DNA from 2 places in the Bacillus sp. AC266 genome. Region 2 is predicted to be linked to the other one. Evidence: riboswitches for the same ligand, from Rfam matches in the RefSeq annotation. Region 2 holds a riboswitch; the other holds the start of a gene.
The links. A riboswitch is a leader RNA that binds a small molecule or an ion and turns the genes downstream of it on or off. The one in region 2 is predicted to bind S-adenosylmethionine.
Positions count from the first base shown of each region.

Region 1: it holds a riboswitch for S-adenosylmethionine, as region 2 does, so the genes downstream of both, AC0IXC_RS10400 (bifunctional homocysteine S-methyltransferase/methylenetetrahydrofolate reductase) here and AC0IXC_RS26940 (MetQ/NlpA family ABC transporter substrate-binding protein) in region 2, are expected to answer to the same signal.

Region 1 covers NZ_CEEDEC010000002.1:555,684-563,531, reverse strand. The annotation lists gene metH (methionine synthase) at 1-111, opposite strand, end outside; gene AC0IXC_RS10400 (bifunctional homocysteine S-methyltransferase/methylenetetrahydrofolate reductase) at 111-1,943, opposite strand; SAM riboswitch class I at 2,014-2,123, opposite strand; SAM riboswitch class I at 2,326-2,439, shown strand; gene AC0IXC_RS10395 (methionine biosynthesis PLP-dependent protein) at 2,529-3,641, shown strand; gene metC (cystathionine beta-lyase) at 3,638-4,801, shown strand; gene AC0IXC_RS10385 (ArsR/SmtB family transcription factor) at 5,312-5,602, shown strand; gene AC0IXC_RS10380 (class I SAM-dependent methyltransferase) at 5,753-6,865, opposite strand; gene AC0IXC_RS10375 (MBL fold metallo-hydrolase) at 6,875-7,504, opposite strand; gene AC0IXC_RS10370 (DUF2759 domain-containing protein) at 7,675-7,845, shown strand.
Region 2 covers NZ_CEEDEC010000010.1:10,786-18,633, reverse strand. The annotation lists gene AC0IXC_RS26950 (DUF6612 family protein) at 1-73, opposite strand, end outside; gene AC0IXC_RS26945 (NAD(P)-dependent alcohol dehydrogenase) at 219-1,127, shown strand; SAM riboswitch class I at 1,208-1,321, shown strand; gene AC0IXC_RS26940 (MetQ/NlpA family ABC transporter substrate-binding protein) at 1,407-2,219, shown strand; gene AC0IXC_RS26935 (methionine ABC transporter ATP-binding protein) at 2,232-3,272, shown strand; gene AC0IXC_RS26930 (methionine ABC transporter permease) at 3,247-3,915, shown strand; gene AC0IXC_RS26925 (SDR family oxidoreductase) at 3,964-4,740, opposite strand; gene AC0IXC_RS26920 (DUF5068 domain-containing protein) at 5,241-6,542, shown strand; gene AC0IXC_RS26915 (DoxX family membrane protein) at 6,702-7,208, shown strand; gene AC0IXC_RS26910 (alpha/beta hydrolase family protein) at 7,390-7,848, opposite strand, start outside.

The DNA.
Region 1 (7,848 bases), on a different contig from region 2:
TTCTTCTCCTCCAAAATCTTCCGCTGTTAAGTCTTCTTGCTGGATCATCGTTCCCATTGCACCATCTAATATTAAAATTTCATGTTGTAATCTCTTTTCTATTCGTTTCATCAATTAATACCTTCTTTCACTTCTTGCTTTTCTCTCACATATTTCACGAGATGTTCTGTAATTTCATATTTTAAAAACGGTGTAATAAGATAAATACCGTTAAAGTATTTCATCGCCGCATCGATCAACTCTTGTGAAATACGAATCCCTTCCTCTATGGCTGCATCTTTCGTTTCATGTCCATCCATTCTTTGTCTTATCTCTTCAGGGAGAGTAATACCCGGCACTTCAAAATGAAGAAAATCTGCGTTCCGCTTACTTACTAACGGCATAATTCCAATAAAGATAGGTTGTTCCAAATGCTTTGTCGCTTCATATACTTCTTCTATTAAGGCAACATCATATATCGGCTGCGTTAAGAAATATTCAGCACCAGCATCAATTTTTCGTTCCATTCGCTTGACCGCTGCTTTTAAATGCCTTACATGAGGATTGAATGCACCTCCAACAGAAAATCTTGTTGCCGGACCAATTGATTTCCCTAAAATAGAGCGTCCGTCGTTCATCTCTTTAATCATTTTAATGAGCTCTATCGATGACAAATCATATACAGAAGTTGCACCTGGGAAATCACCAACGCGCGCTGGATCACCAGTTAAAGCTAGCACTTCCTCCATACCTAATGCTGATAATCCAAGTAAGTGAGACTGTAGTCCAATGACGTTATGGTCTCTACACGTTAAATGCGTCAATACTGGAATATCATGCTTCGTTAATAATGCACCCATAGCCATATTCGAAACACGAGGAGATGCTAATGAATTATCTGCTAGAGTAATAGCATCCGCTCCAGCCCTTTTCAGTGCTCTTGCCCCTTCAAAAAAACGCTGCGTGTCTAACGTTTTCGGTGGATCTAATTCCACTACAACTGTCGTTTGTTTCTTTGCCTTTTCTGCTAGAGTAACATGAGCTCTCGAACGCTTCTCATGTGTATGGACCACTTTAGGCCTTTGAATCGTCTCCTTTGCTATTACAGGTGCAACATTTGCAATAGCACGTTTCATTCCTTCAATATGTTCCGGGGTAGTACCACAACAACCACCTAATAAACGAATACCTTGTTCAATAAATTTCGGTGTCATTTCTTCAAAATACGCTGGACTTCCCTCATATACGTAACGCCCTTCCACATAATTCGGGAGACCTGCATTCGGATATGCTGATAAATAGCCATTTTGAGGAATCGATATCATTTTGAAAGCTTCCGTCATGTGAAGCGGGCCTAGTTGACAGTTCAATCCAACAACATTGGCACCGTAATCTAAAAGCTGTTTTAATATTTCATTGACATCATTCCCATTTTGAGTCGTACCTGCCTCATGTAACGCTAACTGAGCAACAATCGGAATATTCGTTTGTTTACGCAATACTTTAACCGCATGCAATAATTCAAATTCATCATAAAAAGTTTCTAATAGTAATCCATCAACCTGTTCTTCTAGTAAAGCACCTGCCTGCTCAAGTAACATAAATTCTCGCTCTATATCAGTCGTTGTAACAGCACCAATATGTTTCATACCTCCAATTGTCCCTAAAATTGCATTCCGATCTGTTACTGATGCTTTCGCAATATTCACTGCCGCTTTATTAATTTGGACAACTTGATTTTCTAGACCATACATGCGGAGTTTCGCTTCATTCGCACCATACGTATTCGTTTGAATAACATCCGCTCCAGCAGCTACATATTGTTTATGGATCGATATAATTAAGTCCGGGTCAGACAAATTCAATTCTTCAAAACTACTTTGTAAACCATGCGAATGTAATAACGTTCCAACCGCACCATCACCTATTACAATTCCTTTTGATAATAAATCTAGTAATTTCACGAATCTCCCTCATTTCTATCAATATAAAAACCCCCTCTTCACTTTGAAGAGGGGGACATAATTGTTCCTCCTCTTATTATGCAAAACACACGTTTTGCAGGTTTTAGCACCGTTTCAAACATTTAGTTTGAAGGTTGCCGGGTTTCACAGGGCCTTTCCCTCCACCGCTCTCAATAAGAGTTTGTCTTTATTATTTTATTTATGTAGCTAAAAGGAAATACGTTCCCATTTTAACAATGTTTGTTAATTTTTTATAAATTTAGCACGCACTAAAATAAAAGTCAATGACACTTGCGGAAAAATAAAAATTATTTAAAATAAAGTTGCAATTCAATTATCTTTTGTTGTAAAGTTAAAACCATAATAAAATTTCATACGAACATTCTTATCTAGAGAGGTAGAGGGACTGGCCCTTTGACGCCTCAGCAACCATTAACATTCATTCGTTAATAAGGTGCTAATTCCAGCAAATTGTGAAAGATTTGACAGATGAGAAGAAGACTCTATTCAATCCGAAAGCCTTCTTCTTAGAAGGCTTTTTTTATTTTCACTTAGTCGTTCACTTTAAAAAGGGGGAATTTTCACATGTCAACAATCGAAACAAAACTAGCACAAATCGGGAACCGTAGCGAAGCTACAACAGGAACGGTTAATCCACCTGTTTATTTCTCAACTGCTTATCGTCACGAAGGAATTGGTAAATCTACTGGATTTGACTATTCAAGAACTGGAAATCCAACTCGCGGCCTTTTAGAACAGGCAATTGCAGACTTAGAAAGCGGTGAGCAAGGGTATGCCTGTAGTTCAGGAATGGCGGCTGTTCTCCTTGTCCTTTCACTATTCCGTTCCGGAGATGAGCTTATCGTATCTGAAGACTTATACGGGGGAACATATCGTCTATTTTCCGAACATGAAGACAAGTGGAATATTCGATGTAGATACGTAGATACACAATCTATTAAACAAATTGAGCAAGCAATCACATCTCAAACGAAGGCTATTTTCATAGAAACACCGACTAATCCATTAATGCAAGTAACTGATATCGTAAGTGTAGCAAGTGTAGCGAAAAGGCACGGACTACTTCTTATTGTAGATAACACGTTCTATACGCCTTATATACAGCAACCATTAACAGAAGGTGCAAACATCGTCCTTCATAGCGCAACTAAATATTTAGGCGGTCATAACGATGTACTAAGCGGACTTGTCGTTGCGAAAGGGAAATCTCTTTGCGAGGAGCTTGCTCATTATCATAATGCCTCTGGTGCTGTCTTAAGCCCGTTTGATTCATGGCTATTAATTCGAGGCATGAAGACTTTAGCACTTCGCATGAAACAGCATGAAGAAAACGCTCATGCAATTGTTGCTTATTTAAATGATGAAGATGGTGTGACAGATGTATTTTATCCAGGAAGAGGTGGTATGATTTCATTTCGCCTTCAAGATGAAACTTGGATTAATCCTTTCTTACAATCTTTATCCTTAATTACATTTGCTGAAAGTCTTGGCGGTGTCGAAAGTTTAATGACTTATCCAGCAACGCAAACTCATGCCGATATTCCAGAAGATGTTCGAACAGCACGTGGTGTGTGTAATCGCCTTCTCCGTTTTTCAGTCGGCATCGAAAATAGCAACGACTTAATTCGAGACTTAAAGCAAGCAATTAAACTTGTAAAAGAAGGTGTAAGAATATGAGTTATTCCATAGATACGCTTTTACTGCATAATCAATACAAGCATGACTCACACACAGGAGCTGTTAACGTTCCCATCTATAACACATCAACATTCCATCAGTTTGATGTAGATGCTTTCGGAAAGTATGACTATAGTAGATCTGGAAATCCAACACGTGAAGCTCTTGAAGATATCATTGCTTTATTAGAAGGCGGGACAAAAGGATTTGCCTTTGCATCAGGCATTGCAGCCATTTCTACTGCATTTCTCCTTCTTTCACAAGGTGACCATGTTCTTATTTCAGAAGATGTATATGGAGGTACTTATCGAATTGTTACTGAAGTTCTCTCCCGTTATGGTGTTTCACATACATTTGTTGATATGACCAATGTGGAAGAAGTAAAAGAAAACATTAAACCAAATACGAAGCTCTTTTATGTAGAAACACCTTCTAACCCACTTTTAAAAGTGACAGATATTCGTGCTGTTTCTAATCTTGCAAAATCTATTGGTGCTCTTACTTTTGTTGATAATACATTTTTGACACCACTATTTCAAAAACCGCTTGATCTTGGCGCTGATGTCGTTCTTCATAGCGCTACAAAGTTTATTGCTGGTCATAGCGATGTCACCGCCGGATTAGCTGTCGTAAAAGATGAAGAACTCGCTCAAAAGCTCGGCTTTCTACAAAACGCTTTTGGTGCTATTTTAGGACCGCAAGATTGTTCTCTCGTGCTTCGCGGCATTAAAACATTGCATGTACGTCTCGAACATTCAGCTGCAGGTGCCAACAAAATCGCAAATTTTTTACAAGAGCACACTAAAGTTCAAAATGTCTATTATCCTGGCTTACAAACACATCTTGGATTTGACATTCAACAATCTCAAGCTACATCAGCCGGAGCTGTCCTATCTTTCACTTTACAATCAGAAGACGCACTCCGCCAATTTTTATCAAAAGTAAAATTACCTGTCTTCGCAGTTAGTTTAGGTGCTGTCGAATCGATTCTTTCCTACCCAGCTAAAATGTCACATGCAGCATTGTCGCAAGAAGCTCGTGATGAAAGAGGTATTTCTAATTCATTACTTCGGTTATCCGTTGGCCTTGAAAATGTTGACGATTTAATATCCGATTTTGAAAATGCCCTTTCTTATGTAGAAGAACCTGTAAATGCATAAAGGGAAGAAACGAAGCTGTGTACGAATAATAAAACTCTTCAAGAAATAAAATAGTTGTTTAAAAAGATGAACTCTAGAATAAATGACTGATGACTTGATTATTCTAAGATGTATCAGTTACATCCAAACATTTCATTATCATCATAATGAAGCTGATCATAATCAGCTTCTTTTCTTTTAACCTGTTATATATTCTATATATAACATTATAATTCCTTTGTCATATTATTTTAAAAATTTTGTATATTCATTTGAAAGAATAAGAAAATCATGATAAAATTGTGTTACGAATATATCTATATCTTTCAATTTTTGAAACGCATCAAAATTTCCACTCAAAAATGTCATTTTACAAAACTGTGCAAATTTATCTATTTTATTTACATCAGGGTCTCTTTTCTTACAATTTCTTTACTTTAGGACTTTTTTTCTGCAACAACTGTTTTCTTTTCTTTGATTTTTTGGTATGTATAGTATGGTATAACAGCTCACACGGAGGTGGAAAAGAACATGTTAGAAACCTTTCAAAAAGAAATAGAACTATATGAAAGCAATGCAGAATTATTGAAAGTGCTTGCTCATCCTGTTCGCTTATGTATTGTAAAGGGATTAATTGAACGTGGCCCAAGCAACGTTTCTACAATGTACACAGGCTTAAACATGCCACAATCTACAATTTCACAGCATTTAGCAAAGTTAAAAAGTGCTAAAATCGTTTCTAGTGAAAGAAAAGGATTGGAAATTTACTACAAAGTAGAAAACGAAACAATTATTCAACTCGTTCGCGTATTATTAGGTTAGGGACCTATAGACAGAGAAAAAGAGTGTATTCTATATTTTTCATCTCATATCTTTAATATAAATATATATCATGAGAGAAAATATATAATGCTACATAATTAAAAGTCGTATTAAAAAACAAGACACAGAAAATACTGTGTCTTGTTTTTTTCATATCGTTAAATATTGATTCAAAAGTAAATTCTTCATATCTTTTGTGTGTATAACAACATCGAAAGCATTACCTAATCCTCCGTTCAAAATCATAGAGCGAATAGCTCTATTTAGTTTTTGAGTTTCAGAAAAAGGGTTGGTATCTTGATGGCTAGCAAGCTGATCTAATATTCCTGCTGCTAACAAAAACTCTGATTGCTTCCTATGCCATATCGTATTAATTCCTTGCAGCTCAAAATTCATCTTCAACTCATCCCAATGAACATGTGTAGTAAGGTCCATTTCTCCTGGATATGCAAGAGGATTACGAATTAGCTTGTGCTTATAATATCCTCTTAAACTTCCTTCACGATGTGCAGGATGCATCCATTCTTCTTTTGTATATCCATAATCAACTGTAATACATATACCTTTCTGAAACCATTTCGCAATCTCTTCTATATACTCTTCCATTGCAATAGGCACTTCAAAGCGCTGTCCCTCAGCAATATGAATGTTATATTTCAATAAGTAACGACCGACTCTTTTCTCTATCGGTCTAAATACTTCTGTAAGGTTTCCCTCATCTGTATACGTGATACGTACTTCATACAAAATTCCATTTCTTTTCTCAACTATCTCAACAGGAAACGCATCAAATAATTCATTCGAAAAAATAATTCCTTCGAAAGACTCTCCCATTTCAATATAAGATGTATAATACGACACATTATCAAATAAGCAAAGCCTCTCCTGTTGTAGCCTTCTATGAAAAGGGCTCACTTCAATAATTGAATAGTTTAAATTGATAAAGGTTTCCGGAGATAATTGTTTCCATTCTTGTAAAACATCATAGGCAAACTTTCCTGTTCCCCCACCAATCTCACAAATATTTGGAAAAACTTCTCCCTTTTCAACAAGCCGAATAAAAAACTTAGCAAAAGTCTTCGCAAATACAGAAGATACATTGCTACTCGTAAAAAAATCTCCCTGTCTTCCAATTTTTTCACGTTCTCTCATATAATACCCATGTTCCTCTGCATATAATACGAGGTTCATATACGTACTATATGAAATCGAATGATCCTTTTCTTTTCCCATCCATTCTCTTAAATTGAGCTCCATCCCCATAATGACTCCTTATTGTAAAAATGGATTATTTTCTTTTTCAAATCCAATACTTGTTTCTGGACCGTGTCCACATAGCACTGCTGTTTCATCTGGTAATACAAATAATTTCTCTTCAATACTTCCAATTAATTCAGCAAAACTTCCACCAGGTAAATCCGTTCTTCCAATACTCATTTGGAACAATACATCTCCAGAAAATACAGCATTCGCTTCTTTACTATAATAAGAGATACTTCCTGGAGAATGTCCTGGTGTCTCAAAAATTTCAAAACTAAAAGAACTGATTGTTAATGTACCCTCTTCGTCAATAATATGATCTGCTGGTTTTGCTGTAATACTGCGGTTCATCATAAAAATTTGCGAGCCATTCACAGTTGCATCGCCTAACCAATTCGCTTCTTCTTTATGTACGTATACCGGAATATGAAAAGCGTCTCTCACGGCATCAACAGCACCAATATGATCGAAATGAGCATGTGTTAATAAAACCGCAAGTGGCTTTAACTGTGCTTCCTGTAAATATGTAACAAGTTTCTCTCCTTCATGACCAGGATCAAAAATAATACACTCATTTTGATCATTCGTTAAAATATAAGCATTTGTTTGTAATGGGCCTAAAGGCATTTGTATCCATTTCATATGAAAATCTCCTCCAGTTATTTAATTTACTTTTAATGATACAACATTTCTTTCTCTTAGGAAAAGAAGGCGTGTTATCTCGACAATCATTTTTAAAACATGTACAATATAAAAGAGTAAATATTCTAAAAACTCATTCTAAGGAATGAGTAGACAGAGGAGGATATTGTATGGGCCTTGTTATTATTTTTACGCTAGTCACTCTGTTAGCTGTATTTGCTACGCTTAGAACACTTCGCGAAAAAAACTTATTCGCGGGCGGCTTCGCTATTGCAACCGTACTTGTTTTCGGATGGTTTACAATCATGACTGTTCTATATAATGGGTACCCACCAGCTTAATAC
Region 2 (7,848 bases):
TTTTCTCATTGCTACACCCTACCCCCAGACTGATTGCAAGCACTAAACTTGAAATAAAAATAGTTTTTTTCATAATGTCGCCCCCTTTCTCAAAATAATATCACCTCTTTTCCTACGAAATCTATATAATTTTTAATCTTTATTCGCTATATAGCGACATGTTTAATGAAGGTTTTAAATATGATGTAAATAACAACAACTCATTTCAGGAGGTCATTATGAAGGCGATTATTTGCACACAGTATGGACCACCTAACGTTCTTCAGCTTCAAAATATAGAGAAACCTACACCTAAGAAGAACGAAGTATTAATTAAAATTCACGCAACAAGTGTAACGACTGGAGATTGTAGAATACGCGGCTTTAATAGCCCCCTCTTATTTTGGATTCCTATGCGGATCATATTAGGTTTCAGAAAACCGAGAAAACCTGTACTCGGCGTAGAGTTATCCGGTGAAATCGAAGAAGTAGGAACAGATGTAACTCAATTTAAAAAAGGTGATCCAATTTTTGCATTAACAGAACTAAACCTCGGTGGTTATGCCGAGTACACATGCGTACATGAAAGTGGATTAATAACATTAAAACCTACCAATGTGACGTATGAAGAAGCGGCAGTTATTCCTTTTGGTGGAACTTCAGCATTACATTTCCTGAGAAAGGGCCGTATAAAAAAAGGGCAACAAGTGCTCATATATGGTGCCTCCGGATCAGTAGGAACAGCTGCTGTACAACTTGCTAAATATTTCGGCGCGACCGTTACGGCTGTTTGTAGTAATTCAAATTTTGAACTCGTGCAATCTTTAGGAGCTGATAAAGTAATTGATTATACGAAAGAAGATTTTACTAAGCAAGGCAAATGCTACGATATTATATTTGATGCAGTTGGGAAGTATAAAAAATCCCTTTGTACAAATACATTAACACCCAATGGAAAATATGTATCTGTTAATGGAATGATGGCCAAGGTAAGTAAAGAGGATATGATTCTATTAAAAAAACTAGTCGAAACGGAAAAACTAAAGCCCGTTATTGATAGAACTTACCGATTAGAAGAAATTGCTGAAGCTCATATGTATGTGGAAAAGGGACATAAAAAAGGGAACGTTTCGATTACCTTAAAATAAAATATATTCAGAAAATAATATTGACAATTCTTTTTGTAAGATTTACTATTAGTACCATATTTAAAAACTACATACACATACTCTTATCAAGAGTGGCGGAGGGACTGGCCCGATGATGCCCGGCAACCGAGCTTAGAACGTATAAGCTAAGGTGCTAATTCCTGCAGAACGATTTTCGTTTTGGAAGATAAGAGAGGAACCTATTTCGTCTATTCGGCACCTCTCTTATTTTTGAGAGGTGCTTTTTATTTTGGAACGTATATTAAGGGGGAATTATAGATGAAAAAGGTATTATTAAGTATTGTAAGCGGAGCTGTATTATTGTTAGGTGCGTGTGGTGCTAATTCTGATAAAGAGGTAAAAGCATTAGATGAGAAAAAGATTACTGTCGGTGTAACAGGCGGACCACATGAACAAATTTTTGAAAAGGTAAAAGAAGTGGCAGCAAAAGATGGTCTCGAAATTGATGTAAAGGTATTTAATGATTATGTAGCACCAAACGTATCTTTAGATGAAAAAAGCCTCGATGTAAATAGCTATCAAACTAAATCTTATTTAGACGTATTTAAAGCTGAACGCAACATGAAATTAACTGAAGTATTTTCCACAGTAACATTCCCTATGGGTGTATATTCTAAAAGCTTAAAAGATGTAAAAGAATTAAAAGAGGGCGATGCAATCGCTGTCCCAAATGATCCAACAAATGAGCTTCGTGCTTTAAAGCTATTTGAAAAAGCAGGTGTTTTAAAGGTTGATCCAAAAGCTACAGAAAAAGCGACTGCAAAAGATGTAATTGAAAACCCGAAAAATTTAAAGATTGTTGAATTAGAGGCATCTCAATTACCAACACAACTAAGTGAAGTAAAGGCAGCTGCAATTAATACAAACTTTGCATTAGGTGCAAAATTAAGCCCAGCGAAAGATTCTATTTTCCGCGAAGGAAAAGATTCACCATATGTGAATTGGGTCGTTGTTCGTACTGAAAATAAAGATGATGCTGTTGTTAATAAATTAAAGAAAGCTTATCAATCTAAAGAAGTAAAAGATTTCATTGAGAAAAAATTCGATGGTTCTGTTTTACCGTCTTGGTAGGAGCTGACTATAATGATTGAATTAAAAAATGTCTCCAAAGTATTTACAACAAAAAAAGGGAATGTTGAGGCTCTTAAATCAACTTCCCTTAAAGTAAAAAAGGGCGAAGTATTTGGAATCATCGGATATAGTGGCGCTGGTAAAAGTACATTAATCCGTTGTGTAAATTTATTAGAAAAACCAACGACAGGAGATATCATTGTAAATGAACAAGAGTTAACAACCTTATCGACAAAAGAACTCGCAAAGGCGAGAAAAAAGATCGGCATGATTTTTCAAGGATTCAATTTACTTAAAACCGTTACCGTTTATGAAAATATCGCACTACCCTTACGTCTATCTGGTCTTCCCAAAAATGAAATTGAAAAAAGGGTAGAAAAGTATTTACGCATTGTTGATCTCTTTAATAAAAAAGATGCCTATCCAGGTGAATTATCTGGTGGTCAAAAACAACGTGTAGCGATCGCTCGCGCACTATCTCATGAGCCTGAAGTTTTATTAAGTGATGAAGCAACGAGCGCATTAGATCCGGAAACGACCGATTCTATTCTTGATTTATTATTAAAGATCAACGAAGAAATCGGAATTACGATTTTGCTAATTACACACGAAATGAATGTCATCCAGCGTATTTGTGACCAAGTTGCTGTAATGGAACATGGGGCGGTAGTCGAAAGTGGAACCGTAAAAGATATTTTCACAAACCCACAACATGTAACAACGAAGAAATTTGTAAATAGCGCGTTTGCAGCTAAAATTCCAGAAGATGTACAGAAAGAACTACAAAGCACCGGGGAAATCGTAACACTTTCATTTATAGGAACCGCTTCAGGAGAACCAGCGTTAGCTATCGCTACAAAACGTTTCCACGTATATCCGAATATTTTATCAGGCAATATTACGCAGTTAAAACATGAGGCATATGGGAAACTGACCGTTCATATGCAAGGTGAAAAAAGTGAAGTACACCGTGCCTTATCATTTTTACAAGAACAAGGGATCATCGTAGAAGGAGGTAGAACAGATTATGGGAAACAAGTCCTTTTTGGATGAGTGGGGTAACGTAATATGGGAAGCAACAATTCAAACATTTCAAATGACATCTATTTCACTACTTATCTCTATTCTTATTGCATTACCACTCGGCGTCACACTTGTTTTAACGAGACCTGGTGGACAGCGAGAAAATAAGATTATCTATCCTATTCTTAATACAGTTATTAATATCATTCGTTCTCTTCCATTTATCATTCTATTATTCTTCATTTTACCTTTTACAAAGTTTCTAATGGGAACGTCCATTGGCGTGCAAGGTGTTATCGTACCACTTGTTGTCTTCACAGCCCCTTACATTGCCCGTTTAATGGAAACTGCTTTATTAGAAGTGGATCGCGGTGTCATTGAAGCATATCAAGCAATGGGAGTCTCTACTTTAAAAATCATTTGGCACGTTATGGTTAAAGAAGCTCGCCCGTCTCTCGTACTTGGATTAACAATCGCAACGATCGGCTTAATCGGTGCAACAGCAATGGCTGGACTTGTAGGTGCTGGCGGCCTTGGTGATTTAGCATATCGATTCGGACATTTACGCTACGAACCTGAAGTAATGTATGCAACAGTCTTTATTTTGATTATCCTCGTTCAAGGATTACAGTCTTTAGGGAATGGTGTTGCACGAAGATTGAAGAAAGATTAAAAAGAAGGTATCTCATTGAAATGAGATACCTTCTTTTTAATTATAAAATTATCTCTTAAATCCACCTTCTGAATGAATAACTTGCCCTGTAATCCATTCGGCTTCTTCGCTCACTAAAAACTTAATAAGTCTTGCTGCATCCTTTGGCTCACCAATTCTGCCGAAAGGAAACATCGGTCTTAATCCTTGCTTTATCTCCTCAGTCATCCATCCTGTACTAGTTGGACCTGGATTAATTGCATTCACTGTTATCCCTAAATGGGCCACTTCCGCTGACAACGTACTAGTAAGAGCGTCAATTGCTCCCTTCGTTGTTGCATACGCTAATTCTCCTGCCATAGGTCCTTTAAATTGTCCCGACGTCATATTCACAATTCTACCACCAGATTTCTTATCAAAACCTTGGGCAAATTGACTACTTAACAATGTAGTCGCACGAACATTTACCATGTAGTGCTTATCTAGTTCTTCAGCAGTCAAATTAGAGAAATCATTATTTGTAGAATATGCTGCATTATTAATTAATATATGAGGGTACCCTAATTGTTCAGTAACTTTATTTATAAGCTGATTTGATGCATCATTCTGAGTTAGATCTAACTCCATGCTCGATACTTTGACACCGTTTTGTATCAACTTTTCTTTTAATTGTATTTGTTCATTTTTATCAACGCCCCAAGGCATCTCTTTATCGTATTCTGTCCAATACGTAAAAAATATATCGTATCCAGCCTCTGCTAACTCCGTGCAAATAGCTGCTCCTATACCGTCTAGACGACTAACACCTGTAACAACAGCTACTTTATTTTTCAATTGATTCATCATATACTCCTCCAAGTTTAAAGGACGCATATTTTATATAAGAGATATAAATTTCCCCACATAGGCATCTACCCTTACAAAGGGGATGTACAAGCTAAATATGCAGTCCTTGAATGATTTACAGATAGCTAAATAAACCCTCACTTATGAGAGAAAAATTCATCTATCTAATTTCTAATCATTACAAGTTCGTACACATATCGAGTCTTTGTCCCCTTTCAATATATCTCTATTATTTACTCTAACAAAAAGATTCAATATTTAAAATAGAAAAGATAATCTTCTCTCTCTTTTGGCGGAAAAATATTGTAATTACCTATATAAGCTTTAAATATGTTTCTATTAAAAATAATCATTAAGATATCAAAATAATAAAAACAACCAGAAAAACACTGGTAAATACTGGTTCACTTTCTTATAATAAAACGTGGGGCTAATGTGAGAGATATAAAGGGTCTGATTATACAGACCCAACTGGTTTTAAACAAATAGGGGGAAGAAACATGTCAAAAAAATTACTTTCTTTATTTTCTACACTAATCGTAGCAGCTTTTGTAATAACTGGCTGTGGTCAAAGCGATACGACAAATAAAGAACAAAAAGAAGATGTAACGCAAGAAAACAAAACAGAAAAAACGGATACAACGAAAGAAAATAAACCTGAAGAAAAAAAATCCGAAGATAAAAAAGCTGAAGATAAAAAGCCTGAAAATACAGCTACTAGCTCAAGCGATTACTCTAAGCTGATTTCCTATATGGAAAAAGAAACAGGTGGTAAAACAAAAGTTCTTTTTGAAAATAAGGAACCACAAGTGTATAAAGCTGAAGATGTTTCAGTAACAATGAATGGTTATACATTAGTTGAATTAAATGGATTCCATACAAACTTCGACATTCCGTTTAATCGTCAAACAGAGGGCGGAGTTATTCTTGTGAACTACAGCGTAAAAAATAGTTCAGCTAAAGATATTTATTATATGCCAGCATTGGACATGTCATTTACTGGTGCTCAGAAAGCATATAGTAACTATAGAGATTTAATTCCAACAGAAGATCAGCTACCAACTAAGCTTGCTCCAACGAATGATTACTTAGTAAAAGCAGGAGAAACTATTTCTGGTTATATCGCTTATCCATTCGGAAAAGATGATCTAGCGAAAATTTCAAATCTCTCAACGGTCTCAGTCACAGTCCCAACTGCACAAGCTAATAAAGGAAAATTTGATGCTCCAATCGGAAGTCCTGGAAGCTTTTCATTAAGTTTAAACAAACAAGGTGCTGAAAAGGTTGCAACAGATAACACTTTCTACCAAGATAAAGCTACAGCTAATAACATGGGCGATAAAAAAATGTTAAAAGAGAAATCAAGTATTAATAACAGCCAAGAATTAGGCGCTGTTAATGTTACATTAGACGGATACCAATTCACTCAATTCACACCAAATTCCGTCGAAGCTCCACGCTTTGCAAATTTTAAAAACGGTCTTGTTCTGTTAACAGTAAAATTCAAGCTTGATAACAAAGATGCTCAAGACGTTTCACTATCTCCTATAAGCTCTACATTAAGAGTGAATGATGGTACACAATATACGATTAATGAAGGTATGCTATTAAATTACGACTATAACGCTGCAGTTAAAACTGGAACATCTGGAGAATTGCTGCAAGTATATATTTTAGATCAAGAGCAGTACGAAAAGATTTGGAAAGAAAAAAGCTTTGAGATTGAGTTAGGACCTATGAGAAATAAAGAAGCTAAAGATATTTCACAAGGTAAAAAAGTTAAATTTACATTACCTAAATAAATTACTAAGTATATATTAGAAAAGGCATATAACATATGATTGTTATATGCCTTTTTTATTTTATAAAAACACCATTTTTGTTCACACTTTATCCATTGTGAATTTATTCACAATGGATATATAATAAACATGTAAATACAATACATTGGAGGGATTTCAATGGTTATCAATTTTTTAAGAACTGATAAACGCGCTACTTTCATATTATTATTTTTACGACTTTACATAGGATATGCATGGCTCGCTGCTGGAATAGGAAAAGTTTTTGGACAGTCTTTTGATGCAAGTGGTTTTCTAAAAGGAGCTATCGCTCAAGCATCAGGTGACCACCCTGCAGTACAAGGTTGGTGGGCAGATTTTCTTCAACATTTTGTTCTTCCAAACGCAGACCTATTTAGCTTTTTAGTTCAATGGGGAGAAATTTTAGTAGGTCTAGGTTTGATTTTAGGTGGATTAACAAAAACAGCTGCATTTTTCGGCATCATAATGAACCTTTCATTTTTATTAAGCGGAACTGTTAGTGTAAACCCAAACCTACTTATTTTAACTATGTTCATTTTAGTTGCAGGACATAGTGCTGGACGTATTGGATTAGATGGTTATGTTTTCCCAAAACTTTTCAAAAAAAATAACCGTGAAGCATATAAATTAAGTAAAACTGCATAAGAATAGTTCATCTTTTAAATATAAATAAGGAAAGAGCCTACATTCAGGCTCTTTTCTCATTTACACCAAAATATTTCACAGTTTGCCTTATCCGAAATGTTAAACTCAATCATATATAACCGGATAAATGTGTACGACTTTATTTCAAACACCTAAAAAGCTTAAAGACTAAAACAAGCCATTATAAAACCCTAAAACCTTTCATACTTTCTCCAAGAATATAGTGTGAAAACCACATCAAATTCTGCTTCATAATAGCCACATTAATTCCTGGCTGATCAGAACTATATGCCATTCCTTTAAAAATAATTAATTCTGTATCAACTTCCATATCCCTTAACCCTTGATATAGCTCATATGCATTGGAAGTTGGAATCCTTGCATCCTTTTCGCCATGTTGGATTAAGGTAGGCGTACAGGCTGATTTAATATACGTCATTGGTGATGTTTTCGTATATATCTCTGGATCATTCCATGGAGTATTTCCTAAATACATCCTAATAAAGTAAGGTATATCTGTATTCACATAATGGGTACTCCAGTTAGTAATTCCACCTCCAACTGAAATAGCTTTAAATCTATTACTAAATGTAGAACAGAAAGCTGATATATATCCCCCGTTGCTCCATCCCATAACCCC